2 regions of the Streptomyces sp. NPDC050535 genome follow, and region 2 is predicted to be linked to the other one. Evidence: riboswitches for the same ligand, from Rfam matches in the RefSeq annotation. Region 2 holds a riboswitch; the other holds the start of a gene.
The links. Region 2 has a riboswitch for cyclic di-AMP ahead of ACIBLC_RS27220 (NlpC/P60 family protein). Riboswitches for the same ligand answer to the same signal wherever they lie in the genome.

Region 1: linked by a shared signal. The riboswitch ahead of ACIBLC_RS31905 (LysM peptidoglycan-binding domain-containing protein) and the one ahead of ACIBLC_RS27220 (NlpC/P60 family protein) in region 2 are both predicted to bind cyclic di-AMP.

What each region holds. Positions count from the first base shown of each region.
Region 1 covers NZ_JBITHE010000018.1:158,314-165,979, reverse strand. The annotation lists gene ACIBLC_RS31915 (peptide MFS transporter) at 159-1,667, shown strand; gene ACIBLC_RS31910 (CocE/NonD family hydrolase) at 1,686-3,683, shown strand; cyclic di-AMP (ydaO/yuaA leader) riboswitch at 4,043-4,194, shown strand; gene ACIBLC_RS31905 (LysM peptidoglycan-binding domain-containing protein) at 4,199-4,891, shown strand; gene ACIBLC_RS31900 (hypothetical protein) at 5,113-6,831, shown strand; gene ACIBLC_RS31895 (AAA family ATPase) at 6,934-7,666, shown strand, end outside.
Region 2 covers NZ_JBITHE010000013.1:159,873-167,538, forward strand. The annotation lists gene pcrA (DNA helicase PcrA) at 1-954, opposite strand, end outside; cyclic di-AMP (ydaO/yuaA leader) riboswitch at 1,408-1,578, shown strand; gene ACIBLC_RS27220 (NlpC/P60 family protein) at 1,586-2,737, shown strand; gene ACIBLC_RS27225 (tellurite resistance/C4-dicarboxylate transporter family protein) at 2,883-3,836, shown strand; gene ACIBLC_RS27230 (hypothetical protein) at 3,814-4,167, opposite strand; gene ACIBLC_RS27235 (NlpC/P60 family protein) at 4,572-5,675, shown strand; gene ACIBLC_RS27240 (LuxR C-terminal-related transcriptional regulator) at 5,725-6,540, opposite strand; gene ACIBLC_RS27245 (PspC domain-containing protein) at 6,537-7,666, opposite strand, start outside.

The DNA of each region.
Region 1 (7,666 bases), on a different contig from region 2:
GGGCGGTATGAGATCACGAGCGGTATGTTCTTGATCAAATCGTCCGATCCGATGTACGCCGCTGCCCTGCGGAACCGTTCAGCCGTCCCACCGAACCGTTCGACCGCCCCGCCAAGCCGTTCGTTTTCAGCCAGTACCCCGCGAGGAGACCGGCAGCCGTGCCCCGAAGCACCGTCGAAACCGCGCCCGGCGACGAGTCGCCTCCGCCGCCGGGTGACGACCACGCCTTCTTCGGCCAGCCCAGAGGCCTGCTCACCCTCTCCGGCCTGGAGGTCTGGGAGCGCTTCTCGTTCCTCGGCATGCAGGCGATCCTCGTCCTCTACTTCGCCGACACCGTCGCGCACGGCGGCATGGGCATGTCGCCGGGCACGGCCGCCTCGGTGTCCGCCGCGTACGGCACGCTCGTCTACCTGGTCTCGGTCGCCGGCGGCTGGCTCGCCGACCGCATCCTCGGCTCGTACCGCGCGGTCCTGTGGGGCGGCGTCCTGATCGCCTGCGGCCACTACTCCATGGCGGTCCCGACGGCCACCATGACCTGGGTCGGCCTGGGCCTGATCAGCGCGGGCACCGGTCTGCTCAAGCCCAACGTCGCCACCATGGTCGGCAAGCTCTACCGCACCGAGGACGACCGCCGCGACGCCGGGTTCGCCCTCTACTACATGTCGATCAACATCGGCGCGTTCGCGGGCCCGCTCGTCACCGCCTGGCTCGGCGACCACCGGGGCTGGCACTGGGGCTTCTCCGCGGCGGCGGTCGGCATGACGTTCGGCCTGGTCCAGTACGTCACGGGCCGCCGTCACCTGGCCGGACGCAAGCGCGCCGCGGAATTCGCCCTCGCTCCCGACGCGATGCGCCGCGCGGTCCCGCTGATCGCCCTCGGCCTCCTGGCGGTGGCCGCGGTCGCGGCGCTCCTCGCCGTCGCCGGCTACCTGACGATGGACCGCTTCGTCGACCTGCTCACCCTCGTCTCGGTGATCGCGCCGGTCGTCTACTTCGCGGTGATGTTCCGGAGCCCCCGCGTGACGGACGCCGAACGCGGCCGGCTGCGCCCGTACATCGTCCTCTTCCTCGCCTCGACCGTCTTCAACTTCATCCTCTTCCAGGCGTACTCGACGATGATGCTGCTCGCCGCGTCGAACGCCGAGACCACCATCCTCGGTTACGACTTCCCGGCCGGCTGGTACGCCTCCGCGCTCGGCGCCTTCGAGGTCGCCCTGGCGCCCGTGGTCGCCGCGTTGTGGGTCCGGATGGGCCACAACCAGCCGCACGCCTCCAACAAGATCGCGATCGGGGTCGTACTCGGCGGTCTGTCCTTCCTCCTGATCGTGCTGCCGACGAGCGGTCACAGCGGCGACGACTACCTGATGTCGGCCTGGTGGATCGTCGGCTCGTACCTGCTGCTGGGCCTCGGCGACGTGCTCCTCGAGACGTCCGGCATGTCCGCCACCACCAAGCTCGCCCCCGTCGCCTTCTCCAGCCAGACGATGTCCCTCTGGTTCCTGTCCCTCGCACTAGCCAACGGAATCCAGGCCCAGACCGTGAAGCTCTACGACGACGTGTCCAAGCCCGCCTACTTCGGCGTCAACGGCGCGATCGCGGTGGCCGCGGGCCTCGCCGTGATGGCACTCGCCCCCTGGCTGCGCCGCACGATGCACCCCGTCCACTGAAGCCACTGGGATCCCACCATGCGCATCCGTACGTCCTTCCCCTACGAGTCCGCTCACGAGGACGTCCTCATCCCCCTCCCGGACGGCACTCGCCTGTACGCCCGAGTCTGGCGCCCCCTGACCGACGAGCCCGTGCCGGCGCTCCTCGAATACCTCCCCTACCGCCTCACGGACTGGACCGCGCCGCGCGACTGGCAACGCCATCCCTGGTACGCCGGTCACGGCTACGCCTCCGTCCGCGTGGACGTCCGCGGCCACGGCAACTCGGAGGGCCTGCCTACGGACGAGTACTCGGAGGTGGAGCTGGCGGACGGGGTGGAGGTGGTCAACTGGCTTGCCTCCCAGCCCTGGTGCTCGGGCAAGGTGGGCATGTTCGGGATCTCCTGGGGCGGTTTCAACTCCCTCCAGATCGCGGCACTCGCGCCCGAGCCGCTCAAGGCGGTCGTCACCGTCTGCTCGACGGACGACCGCTACGACAACGACGTGCACTACATGGGCGGTTCCGTCCTCGCCGTCGACATGCACGCCTGGGCGGCCACCATGCTCGCCTTCGCCGCCCGCCCGCCGGACCCGGCGCACGTCGGCGAGGTGATGTGGCACGACATGTGGGCCGAGCGCCTGGAGGCGGTGGAGCCTCTCCTCCACACCTGGCTGTCGCACCAGACCCGGGACGCGTACTGGAAACACGGCAGCGTCTGCGAGGACTACGGCGCGATCCAGGCCGCCGTCCTGGCGGTCGGCGGCTGGCACGACCCCTACCGGGACACCGTGTTGCGCCTGGTCGAGAACCTGCCACCGGATCGCGTACGAGGCCTGATCGGCCCCTGGTCGCACCAGTACCCCGACAGGGGCCTGCCGCCAGGACCGGCGATCGGCTTCCTCCAGGAGACGCTGCGCTGGTGGGACCACTGGCTGCGCGACGGCGACACCGGCGTGATGTCCGAGCCACTGCTGCGCTCGTACGTCATGGACTCGCACCCTCCGGCCACCGTGTACGACGAACTGCCCGGCCGCTGGGTGGGCGATGAGGCCTGGCCGTCCCCCTCCGTGACACCGGTGTCGTACGAGCTCCAGGGCGCTCCGGTCCTGATCCGCTCGCCGCAGCACACCGGTGTGGACGCCGGCCGCTTCTTCCCCTTCGGGAACGACGCGGACCTGCCGCCGGACCAGCAGGAGGAGGACGGGCGCTCGGCCTGCTTCGAGTTCGAAGTGCCGGAGGAGACCTGGGTGTTGGGCAGGCCGAAGGTGCGGCTGCGGCTCACGTCGCACGCCGAACGCGGTCAAGTCGTCGCCCGGGTATGCGACGTTGCTCCGGACGGCTCCTCGACACTCGTCACCCGGGGCGCACTGAACCTGTCGGCGCGCCATGGCCGTGACCTGGTGGCCCCCTGGAAACCGGGCGCCACCGAGGACGTGGTCATCGAGCTGAACGGCATCGGCTACGCCTTCCCGCCCGGTCACCGGATCCGCCTCGCGATCTCCTCCGCGTACTGGCCCTGGATCTGGCCCCAGCCGGGCTCCGAGGCGGGTTTCACCCTCGATCCGGACGGCAGCGGTCTCGAACTCCCGCTGCGGGCAACGCGGTCGGCGTTCCCGATCGTCTTCGAGGATCCGGAGCAGTCCGAATCGCCGGCGGTGGTCGTACCGGCGACCCTGGACGAACCCCGGCCCGAACGCCTCGTCGTGCGGGACGTGGCCAAGGGCGAGTGGCGTCTCGAGGTCGATCCCCGCTACGGCGGCACCCGCGTCTATCCCGACGGCCTCGAATTCACCGAGGACGCACAGGAGACGTACACGATCAACGAGTCCGACCCGCTCTCCGCCCGCACCCGTTCGACCTGGTCGATCCGCCTGCACCGGCCGGACCTGCCGTGGGACGCGCGGGTCTCGACGACGTCCGAAATCTCCTGCGACGCCGAGGACTTCATCACCTCGAACGAGGTGATCTGCCGGGACGGGGACGAGGTGGTCTTCCACCGGACGTGGGAGAAGAGGATTCCGCGGACGGCTGGTTAGGGCGCGGGGGCAGGGGGCGCCCCCGGGGGGGCGATAGGACGAGGGCCGAGGGCGCGGCCCCTCCGGCGGACTGTCCGTCTTGTGAATAAATTGCCTGTGGTGCCGCTTTGTTCACGCTTGATGGCGTGAAATGGGTCACGTCCGGACAAGATCGACCCCTCGCCCCGCCACACAATTAGCCATTCGCAAAAGGTAAGTTGAGTTTCACATTCCGGCACAATCGGGCGATTCTCCCTGCCGTGCGCTGCGCTGAAAGCGATCTACACCGCCACATCGGGCCTTGTTCCGGACATGTGCTCTCGCATACGTTCACGTCGATCCAGGCGGAACGCCGAATCCTGCCGCCGCCCGGAAACCCAGCCATCCACACGCTCACGGCAGGAGCGGGGGACCCAGGTAAGCCGCCGATCCGGACGCCGGACCGGCTAGGGGTGAAGCCGCACCCACCCATGCGGCCGGGCAGCTCCCGCCCGAACCCGACAGCTCACCTCGCAGGCGCCGGAGAGGAATTCGTCATGCCCGCACGAGGCAAGCACCGCCGTCCCAGGACCAGCCACCTCACCCGCGGCATCGTCGCCGCGGGAACGGGCGCAGCCGCGCTCGCACTCCCCCTGGTGAGCGCGACCGGCGCGCACGCCGCCGTCCCCGACGTCAAGCTCGTCACGTACAAGGTCGTCTCGGGCGACACGCTGTCCAAGATCGCGCGAGAACACACGACGGACGGCACCTGGCAGACGCTCTACAAGGCCAACGCCGCGGTCATCGGCTCCGACCCGAAGGTGCTCCGCCCGGGCACCACGCTGACCGTGGGTACGAAGAACACGAAAACCACCCAGACAGCCACGAAGGCGGCGAACTCCGCGGCCTCCGCGACGTCCGCGACCTACACCGACGATCTCGACGGCTGGATCAAGGAATCCCTGGCCATCATGGCCGAGAAGGGGATCCCCGGCAGCTACGACGGCATCTACCGCAACATCATCCGCGAGTCCGCGGGCAACCCCGTCGCCATCAACAACTGGGACTCCAACGCCGCCGCAGGCACCCCCTCCAAGGGCCTCCTCCAGGTCATCGACCCGACCTTCACCGCCTACCACGTGGCCGGCACCTCCATGGACCCCTACGACCCGGTCGCGAACATCACGGCGGCCTGCAACTACGCCGCGGCGAAGTACGGGTCGATCGACAACGTCAATGGGGCTTACTGAGGGGGTAGTTGAGGTGGGTGGCCGCGGCGGGTCCCGGTGGTCCGGGGTCCGGCGGTCCTGGGGGTCCCGGCGGTCCAGGGGTTCCAACGGCCCCGGGGGTCCCGGCTGACTCTGCTGTCGAAATTCACGTGCCGAGTCGCGGGCGGGGGCGTTACGCTCCCCGCGATGATGACTCAATCCGCTCGTAGATCGGAGGTCCCATTCGCGCAAGGTGAGTGCTGATGCTCACTCAGAACGCGAATGGGGACTCCCGCTTTTCCTTCTGGCCGCGCGTGCGCGAGTTCGCCGTGCCGCCCTCGATGATCGAGACCGCGACCGCCCGCCGCCGTGCCGGGGACTGGGCCGGGGCGTGTGCCGCCGCGGGCATCGACGTCGACCTCAGTCCGCGTTCCGTGGCGCGCAGCCATGGTCGCGACCTCGCTGCCCGGATCCGGGCCGATCTCCGCCATCTGGCTCCCGACCTGCTGCGCTGGCATCTGCCGAGGGTCGCTCCCGACGGGCTGTTGCGGCCGGGGCTGACCATCGCACTGGCCCGGTACGAGTCCGAGCCCAACCCCGATTCCGTCTCCGACGGCGCTGAGCGCGGTGCGGAGCATCCCGTGTACCTCGTGGTCCGGACTCCGCCGGCCTGGGCGGACTCCGGCCAGCGGATCAGCCTCGCGCTGTGGGGCGGGCCCCGCTTCGAGCCCGACGTGGCCCGGCATCCGCATCCCCACCTCCGTCCCAACCGACGGTTCCGCCTCGACCTGCACCGGCATCTGTGGGATGCGCGCAGGAGCGATGAGCTGGGGGTGCGGTCCGGGGCCGGTCGGTTGTCCGACGCTCCGGTGGATCCGGGCCCGGGTTCGGAGCCGGCTCCGGATCTGCCGGGGATGGTCGGGGTGGTGGCACAGGGGCGCCCGTGTGCCGTTGACCGGTGGGCCGCCGAGGCCGGGATTCTGCTTCGCGCCGAGGGGCGCGCGAGTGGTACCGGTGCGGTCTCCGTTCGGCTCGGGGCCCGGCGTCGGTTGGTGCTGGAGCCGGTCCCGGACGCGAGCGGGGACCGGGATGCCCCCGGGGGACCCGCCATACGGATCTCCGCGGCGCCGAAGGACGGGAGCGACTCCGCACTGCCGGTGCTGCCCGACGCGGCGACCTGGGTGTTGCCCGACCTTGAACTGATCCGGACAGGTGCGGTCGAGCTTGACCGACTGCATCCGCTGGTCGCGTCGGCGTTGAGGCCGGAGGAGTCGTGGACGGGGGTGCGCTCCGTTCCGGCACCGGGTCTGGGTCCGACCGCGAGTCTGGGCCCGGGTTCGGGTCCGGGTTCGGCTTCGGGTTCGGCTCCGGGTCCGGGTCCGGGTCCGGGTCCGGCTCCGGGTCCGAGTCCGAGTCCGGGTTCGGGTTCGGGTTCGGCCTCGGGTCCGGGTCCGGGTTCGGCCTCTGGCCAGGGCGTGACCCCTGGCCAAGGCTCGGCCCCCGGCCAAGGCGCGGCCTCCGCCCCGACCCCCGCCGCAGGGCAACCGTGGCTCGTGGAGTGCCGAGGGTCCACGCATCGGATCGGGCTGGTCAACGGGGTACTGGCGGCGATGGACCACGACCCCACCGAGATCCGTCGCGAGGAATTGCTGGTCGAACTGACCGGCACCCCGCTTCCCTGCCTGCGGGCCATCGACGAGGCGCACCGCCGTCCGGACTGTCTCGTCGGCGTCCGTGAACGCCTGATCCATGGCGACATCAAGGGCGCGCTGGCCGTCGTGGAGGGCCTGTTGGGCCCCGACGCGGTACTACGCGGCGGCGCGCTACGTGACGAGTTGGAGGCGGCGGCGGCCCGGCGGATCACGTACGGGCTGTTCAGGGCGGGCCTGATCGAACCCGGCCCCGGCCGCCTCCACTTCCACCCGGACTGTCACCGGCCACGTGAACGCCGTACCCATTCGCACCACGCGGTCTCCGGCTGACCTGCGCCCTCACCCATCGGATCCTTCGGTCCCTCGACCTCTGGCCGACCGCCGCTCCCCCGCTACAAACCCACCCCGCTACGAACCAAAAGGTGATCACACATGCCCACACGCACCCCGTTCTCCGCTGCTGTCGACGAGCTCCTCTTCGACCCGACCCCCGTCTCCCAACTCGACGTAGCCGGCGAGCTGCTGACCTTGTTGCGCGACGCCGACACCGAACCGCGCCCCGACATCCAACTGGAGGCCCTGACACTGGCCGTGGCCGCCGACCTGCCCGTACTCCTGTGGGGCGAGCCGGGGATCGGCAAGACCGCGGCGCTGACGCAGTTGGCCGTGGCGCTGGACCTGCCGCTGACCACGGTGATCGCCAGCGTGCACGAGCCGTCCGACTTCTCGGGGCTGCCCATCGTCGGCGACGACCCCGCGGAGCAGGGTGTCCCGATGGCCCCGCCGGACTGGGCGGTCCGCCTCGTACGGGCCGGCCAGGGACTGCTGTTCCTGGACGAGTTGTCCACCGCGCCGCCCGCCGTTCAGGCCGCGCTGCTCCGCCTCGTGCTGGAGCGGCGCATCGGTTCGCTTCAACTCCCGCCCGGGGTAAGGATCGTGGCCGCCGCCAACCCGCGTTCCTCGGCGGCCGACGGCTGGGAACTGAGCCCGCCGCTGGCCAACCGGTTCGTCCATCTCCACTGGACCCACGACCACGACGTGGTCGTACGCGGTCTCGGCGGGACCTGGCCACGGGCGACGCTGCCACGGCTCGACGCGGAGAAGCTGCCGGAGGCCGTACGGTTCGCCCGCCGCGCGGTGTGCGAACTCCTCGCCGCCCGCCCCA
Region 2 (7,666 bases):
GGGCGGCAGGTCGTGCTCGCTGGGCGGGATGTCCACCGGGTGCTCGGAGGTGCCGACGAGTTCGCGCACGAGGGCGTACTGCGCGTGGTTGGTGTCCTGGTACTCGTCGACGAGAACGTGCCGGAAGCGGCGGCGGTAGTGCTCGGCGACGTCCGGGAAGGCGCGGAGCAGGTTGACCGTGGTCATGATCAGGTCGTCGAAGTCGAGCGCGTTGGCCTCGCGCAGCCGCGACTGGTACATCGCGTAGGCCTGGGCGAGGGTCTTCTCGAAACCGTCGGCGGCCTGGGCGGCGAAGTCCTCCTCGTCGATCAGCTCGTTCTTCAGGTTCGAGATCTTGGCGCTGAAGGACTTCGGCGGGAAGCGCTTCGGGTCGAGGTCCAGGTCACGGCAGACCAGCGCCATCAGCCGCTTGCTGTCGGCGGCGTCGTAGATCGAGAACGAGGACGTGAAGCCGAGCCTCTTGCTCTCACGGCGCAGAATCCGTACGCACGCGCTGTGGAAGGTCATCACCCACATCGCGTTGGCGCGCGGGCCGACGAGCTGCTCGACGCGCTCCTTCATCTCGCCCGCGGCCTTGTTCGTGAAGGTGATCGCGAGGATCTGGCCGGGGTGGACCTGGCGCTCGCCCAGCAGGTACGCGATCCGGTGCGTGAGCACGCGGGTCTTGCCGGAGCCCGCGCCGGCCACGATGAGCAGCGGGGCGCCGGAGTGCGTCACGGCCGACCGCTGGTTCTCGTTCAGCCCGTCCAGGAGCGCGGCCGGGTCCACGGCGGGGCGCGGGGCACCGTCGCGGTAATACGCGTCGCGGCTCGGCGGCACGTCGAAGCGGCCGCCGAACAGGTCGTCCGGAAGCTGCTCGGCCGTCCCGTCCTCGGGCGGCGGCGAGGGCTCTTCCTCGTGGGCCCCGGAGGGCTTGAGGTCCGCCAGGAAGCTGTCATCAAAGAGGCTGCTCATCGCTCTCCGAGTCTAGGCGGCCCCACTGACAGCCCGCCGCCACCCCGAGAAGTCCGCGGCGGTAATAGCGCCATACCGGCTTCTCGGCGGCCGACGATCTTCCCGCCTCGATGCCGCTTCGATGCCAAGGAGCTTCCGGAACCGGCCGTCCGACACCTCCATACCCTCCAGAACCGCACCGTCACGGTCAGCAACCGGACAGATCGAGGCGCGCCGGGACGCCTCCGAGGCGTACCAGCGAGCCCCCAAACCTTCCGGCGTACGGGCGCACGGCAGCACCCGCAGGACAACTCCCCTGATACCCCTCCGGATTGACCACGAAAACCGAACCACATGACTAAGGTCACGAAAACGTATCGGGCATTTCGAACATCAACCTTCACAGGAGCCACACGAGTTGGTTAGCGTTCTGATCAGGCCGCCCGACCCCCACCGGCGAACGTCGCCGGGCCGTGGCGGCCTCCGCTGAGTTCGGCACGCCTTCGCGGCGCCCGGAATCGGGGACCCACCGAACTTGGGGTGAATCGGTCCAACTGCCTTGTCGGGCAGGACCGTAGGGCAACCCTTCCGAACCACCCGCCCGAACCCGACAGCTAACCCGGTAGGCGGATGATGGAAGGAGTCGCCTCCCTTGGCGTCGCAACGCAAATGGTTCTCGGGTTCGCGCGTGGCGGGTACGGCCCCCGCTCTCGCCACAGCGGCCCTCACCTCCGTCGCCCTGCTCTCCCAGACGGCGGCCGCCGCGCCGTCGGCCGAGCCGAAGCCCAGCCTCGAAGAGGTCGAGAAGAAGGTCGACGACCTCTACCGGCAGGCGGAGTCGGCCACCGACAAGTACAACGCGGTCAAGGAGAAGACCTCCAAGCAGCGCAAGAAGGTCGACACCCTTCTCGACGACGTCGCCCAGCGCACGGAGAAGCTCAACACCGCGCGTGAGGAGCTGGGTTCGTACGCCGCGGCGCAGTACCGCACCGGGGCCGCCGCTCCCGACACCGCCTCCCTCCTGCTGGCCGACAACCCGCAGGACTACTTCGACCAGACCCAGCTGATGGACCGTCTGACCACCCGCCAGAAGGCGACCGTCGACGACTACGTCACGGATCAGGCCGCCGCCACCGAGAAGCGCGCGGAGGCCACCCAGGGCCTGGAGACGCTGTCCACGTCGCAGGACGCCCTCAAGGCGTCCAAGACCGACGTCCAGCAGAAGCTCGCCAAGGCGCGCGAGCTGCTCTCGCGGCTGACCGCCGAGGAGAAGGCGCGGCTCGCGGCGAAGGAGGAGGAGCAGCGCAAGGAGGCCGAGCGCAAGGCGGCTGAGCTGGCGCAGCAGCAGGCGGCCGCCGAAGCCGCGGCGAAGGCGGCCCAGGAGTCGTCGTCGAGCGCGACGACGGGCACCTCGGGCTCGGCGCCCGCGGGCGACGCCTCGTACGCGACGAAGGCGGCCAAGGCCATCGCCTTCGCCCGCGCCCAGGTCGGCAAGCCGTACGTCTGGGGTGCGACCGGCCCCGGTTCGTACGACTGCTCGGGCCTCACCCAGGCCGCCTGGAAGGCCGCCGGTGTCACCCTCCCGCGTGTCACCTACGAGCAGGTGAACGCCGGCACGACCGTCTCCGTCTCCGACGCACAGCCCGGTGACCTGGTCTTCTTCTACGGCGACATCAGCCACGTCGGCCTCTACATCGGCAACGGCATGATGATCCACGCCCCGAAGCCGGGTGCGTACGTCCGCGAGGAGTCGATCTTCTACGACGGTGAGTCGGCCATCTACAGCGTCGTACGGCCCGCATAACAGCGCACCGCCCTCGCGACACCTTCCGCGGGGCACGCGCGCGTGGAGCACGTCTTCGTACTCCACGCGCGCGTGCCCCGCGTTTTCGTGCCCCACGCGCGCGTGGCCCGCGGGCAACCCGTCCGAAGATCCTTAGCATCGGGCCATGCCAGCCATCTCCCAGCTCCGCGCCTGGTGGGCCGAGCGTCCGCCGGCCGCCGGTGCCGCCGTCATGGCGACCGGCATCATCTCGGTCGGCCTGCATCTGACCGGCTACGAGACGCTGTCCCGGGTCGCACTGGTCCTGGCGTCCGTCGCCTGGCTCGCGCTCGCCGCGGACTTCGCCGTAAGGCTGGTGCGGGAGCGCACGCGCTGGGCGACGGAGGCGGGCACACCGCCCGGGCTCACCGCCGTCGCGGCGACCACCGTCCTCGGCACGCGGCTGTCGCTGCTGGGGTGGCAGGAGCTCGCCGAGGCCCTGCTGGCGCTGTCGGCCGTGCTGTGGCCGGTGCTGCTCTTCCTCGTCGTACGGCACTGGAGCCGCCGTATGCCGGGCGGGGTGTTCCTCGTGTGCGTGGCCACCCAGGGGCTGTCGGTGCTGGGTGCCACGCTCGCCGCGGCCGTGGGCGCGGACTGGCTCGCGCATGCCGCACTGGTGCTGTTCTGGCTCGGAATCGTGCTCTACGGGGTGTCGTTCACGCACTTCGACATCAGGGAGGTGGTCACGGGCGCCGGGGACCACTGGGTCGCGGGCGGCGCGCTCGCCATCTCGGCGCTGGCCGGGGCCAAACTCGTCGCGGCGCACAACGCCGACGCGTTCCTGTGGAACGGCGACGACAACGGCGTCCTGCGCGCCGCCACCACCGCGCTGCTCGTCCTCGACCTCGCCTGGTGCTGCGTCCTGGCCGCCGCGGAGCTGGCCCGGCCGCGCCCTCGCTACGACGTGCGGCGCTGGGCGACCGTGTTCCCGCTGGGGATGACGGCGGCGGCGACCCTGTCGGTCTCGGCCGCCCTCGGCGTCTCGTGGCTCAAGGGGCTGGGAGAGGTACTGCTGTGGATCGCGGTGGCCGTCTGGCTGGTGGTGGCGGCCGGGGCCGTCAGGTCCACAGCACCGCGATGAAGATGTTCGCCGTCGTCAGCAGCCCGACGAGCCCGAAGAGCCCCTTCTCCACCTTCTCGTCGTCACGCTTCACGTAGACGAGCCCCAGGATCACGATCAGCAGCGCCAGCTTCACGCCGATCTTGATGTTGTCGACCGGCTGATCGTCCGCCTGGTTGAGGCCGACCAGGACGACACCCGTGACCAGCATGGTCAGCGCGCCGTGCAGCATCACGGGGACGAAACGGGCCGTGCCCCGGCCCATCGCCTTGAGCTGGGTGAGGAAGCCGCCGAGGAGCGAGGCGATGCCGATGATGTGCAGTCCGACGAAGAGATGGATGAGTACGTCCATGAGGCCGGAGCCTATTCCCGCACTCCGGTCCCTCTGGTCACCGGCCCACCTCAAGTAACCCATAGCACCGGCGTACACCTGGGTGCCCAGGATTCGCCGCATCGGTCATCACACAATGTGAAGTCAGCGACACCGGACCGGGATTATGGACATTTGCGGTCATTAACCGATCCAGTGAGGCCAATTGCACACATGGCGTTACCGAGCCATGACGCTCAGGTTTAGCGTCCTCCCTCAGGTGCCCGGCTCTCCACCGCCGCCCTGGCCAGGGGCGGCAACCGGACACCACCGCCGAGAAGGTCCGGCGGCGGCCCGCTCCCCCTGTGCGGGCCGTCGCCGGACGCGTAACCGCCTGACCGCCCGGGCTCCTGCCCAGGCGGCCGTACGGAAGGATGTGGGCCCTCGTGGCAGCGCACCGGAAGCCCAGACAGCGCTCACTCGGCACAGGCAAGGTCCGCACAGCCGCCACGATCGCCCTCGCGGGCGCGGCGACGGCCACCGTCTTCGACGGGACGGGACACGCCGAACCGCAGCTGTCGACGGCACAGGTGAAGGCCAAGGTCGACAAGTTGTACGAGGAGGCGGAGGCCGCCACCGAGAAGTACAACGGCGCCAAGGAGAGGGCCGACAAGGCTGCCAAGCGGGTGGGCACACTCCAGGACGAGGCGGCACGCAAGGAGGAACGGCTCAACTCGGCACGCGACGCGCTGGGTTCGATCGCCGCCTCGCAGTACCGCAGCGGCGGCCTCGACCCGGCGCTGCAACTCGCGCTCTCCGACGACCCCGACCAGTACCTGCAAGGGGCCGCGTTCGCCGAGCGGGCGGGCAGCAGGCAGGCGGCGGCCGTGCGGCGGGTACGCCACCAGTTGCGGGAGATCGAGCAGTTGCGCGGGGCCGCGCACGTCGAGCTGGACTCACTCAAGTCGCGGCAGGAGGAGCTGAAGCGGCACAAGAAGACGATCAACGGGAAACTCGACTCGGCGCGGCAGCTGTTGAGCCGGCTCAGCGACGAGGAGCGCGCGCGGTTCGGGGAGACCGGCGCTCCGGGCGACCGCGCCTCGCGCTCCTCGGCACGCGACCTGACCGCATCGGCGGCCCCGGCGGGCTCCGCCACGGCTGCCGGATCCACCGCCGCGCCCGGCTCCGCCGCCGCCCCCAACACCCGTGCCGCGGCGGCCGTTTCCTACGCCTACGGCAAGCTCGGCGCCCCCTACGTCTGGGGAGCCACGGGGCCCGACGCCTTCGACTGCTCCGGCCTCTCCCAGGCCGCCTACCGCGCCGCGGGCATCGCGCTCCCCCGTACGACCTACGCCCAGATCAACGCGGGCCGACGCGTCTCACGCTCCGAACTCCAACCCGGCGACCTGGTGTTCTTCTACTCGGGCATCAGCCACGTGGGCATCTACGTGGGCAACGGCCAGATGATCCACGCCCCCAACCCGAGCGCGCCGGTACGGCTGGCGCCGGTCGACCAGATGCCGTTCGCGGGGGGTACTCGGGTGGCGTGAGGGCCGCCGCGCACCGGACGGCGCCCGACCCCCGCGAACCGTCATCGGCTCACACGAGACGTCGCGCGGTGGCCCACCGGGTCAGCTCGTGCCGGTTGGAGAGCTGCAACTTCCGCAGCACGGCGGAGACATGGGACTCGACCGTCTTGACGGAGATGAAGAGCTGCTTGGCGATCTCCTTGTACGCGTAGCCGCGGGCGATGAGGCGGAGGACCTCGCGCTCGCGCTGGGTGAGACGGTCGAGGTCCTCGTCGACGGGCGGGGCGTCGGTCGAGGCGAACGCGTCGAGGACGAACCCCGCCAGGCGCGGCGAGAAGACCGCGTCGCCGTCCTGGACGCGGAAGATGGAGTCCACGAGATCCGTACCGGTGATCGTCTTGGTGACGTAGCCCCGTGCGCCGCCGCGGATCACCCCGATGACGTCCTCGGCGGCGTCGGACACGGACAGCGCGAGGAAGCGGACCGGCTGCTCGGCGTCAACCATCAACGGGGCGCAACGGCGCAGCACTTCGACACCACCGCCACCCGGCAGGTGGACGTCGAGCAGCACGACCTCGGGCCGCGTGGCCGTGATGACCGTGACCGCCTGGTCGACGTCCGCCGCCTCGCCGACCACCTCGACGCCGGTCCGCTCGGTCTGCCCGATCTCGGCCTGAACTCCCGTACGGAACATGCGGTGGTCGTCGACCAGCACGACCCGCGCCCGGCGCCCGCCCGCGGCATCCGGGAAAACAGAAGCCTGGCCCTCACCGGCACCGGCACCGGCACCGGCACCGGCACCGGCCGAACCGTCCTGCCCGGTCGGGCCGGTCGTCGCCCCGTTGGCGTCGTCGCCCGCGCCGCTCACGTCGCTTACGTCGCTCATGACGTCCTCTCCGCCCTCTCCATCTCCAGCTCGACCTCCGTGCCGCCGTCCGGCACCGCGCGCAGCCGCGCCGTACCGCCGTTGCGCTCCATGCGGCCGATGATCGATTCTCTGACGCCCATGCGGTCGGCGGGTATCGCGTCGAAGTCGAAGCCGGGGCCGCGGTCGCGGACGGACACGAACACCGTCGTGCCCTCGACTTCGGCGAAGACCTGTACCGCGCCGCCTTCGCCACCGTACTTGGCCGCGTTCACCATCGCTTCCCGCGCGGCCTGCATCTGCGCCGAGATGCCGTCGTCGAGCGGGCAGTCGCCCACGACCACGACCTCGATGGGGACGCCGTGCTTGTCCTCGACCTCCGCGGCGTTGCGCCGGACCGCCTCGGCGAGGGTGTCGGGTTCCTCGGCAGCGTCTTCCGCGGACTTCCCCGTGCCCTCCGGTTTGTAGAGCCAGGTGCGGAGGTCGCGCTCCTGGGCGCGGGCCAGGCGTCGCACCTCGTTGCCGTTGTCCGCGTTGCGCTGGATCAGGGTCAGGGTGTGCAGCACCGAGTCATGGACGTGGGCGGCGACTTCGGCCCGCTCCTGGGCGCGGATACGCATCAGGCGCTCCTCGGAGAGGTCCTGTGTCATGCGTACGAGGTAGGGGCCGGCCAGCAGCGCTATGCCCACCAGGACGGCGAGTGCCGCCTGGAGGACGGAGCCGAGGTGGGCGGCCGAGCCCTGGAGGACGAATATCCCGGACACACCGGCGGTGACGAGCAGGACGCCCGCCGCGGAACGCAGCAGCGTGAGCGTGCGCCGACGGCGGCCGACCTCCACCCAGCGTGCCCGCCGCGCGTTGTCCGCCTGGCGCCAGACCAGGGCGACGCCCGCGCCGACGAGCACGGTCGGCCAGAGATACGCCTTCGCTCCACCGCCGAGGTTCACATTGCCGACGAAGACCAGGGCCACGACGACCATGAGGAGCAGCGCGACGATCTGCCCCTTGTCCGGCTTGCGGGCCACGAGCCGTCTGCGGCCGTCTGGCGCGGTCTCGGTGGAAATGCCGGGCGTACGCCCCGAACCGGCCGCGCCGACGCCTCCCACCCCTCCCACACCGAGTGGTACGAAGAACCAGAACGCGGCAT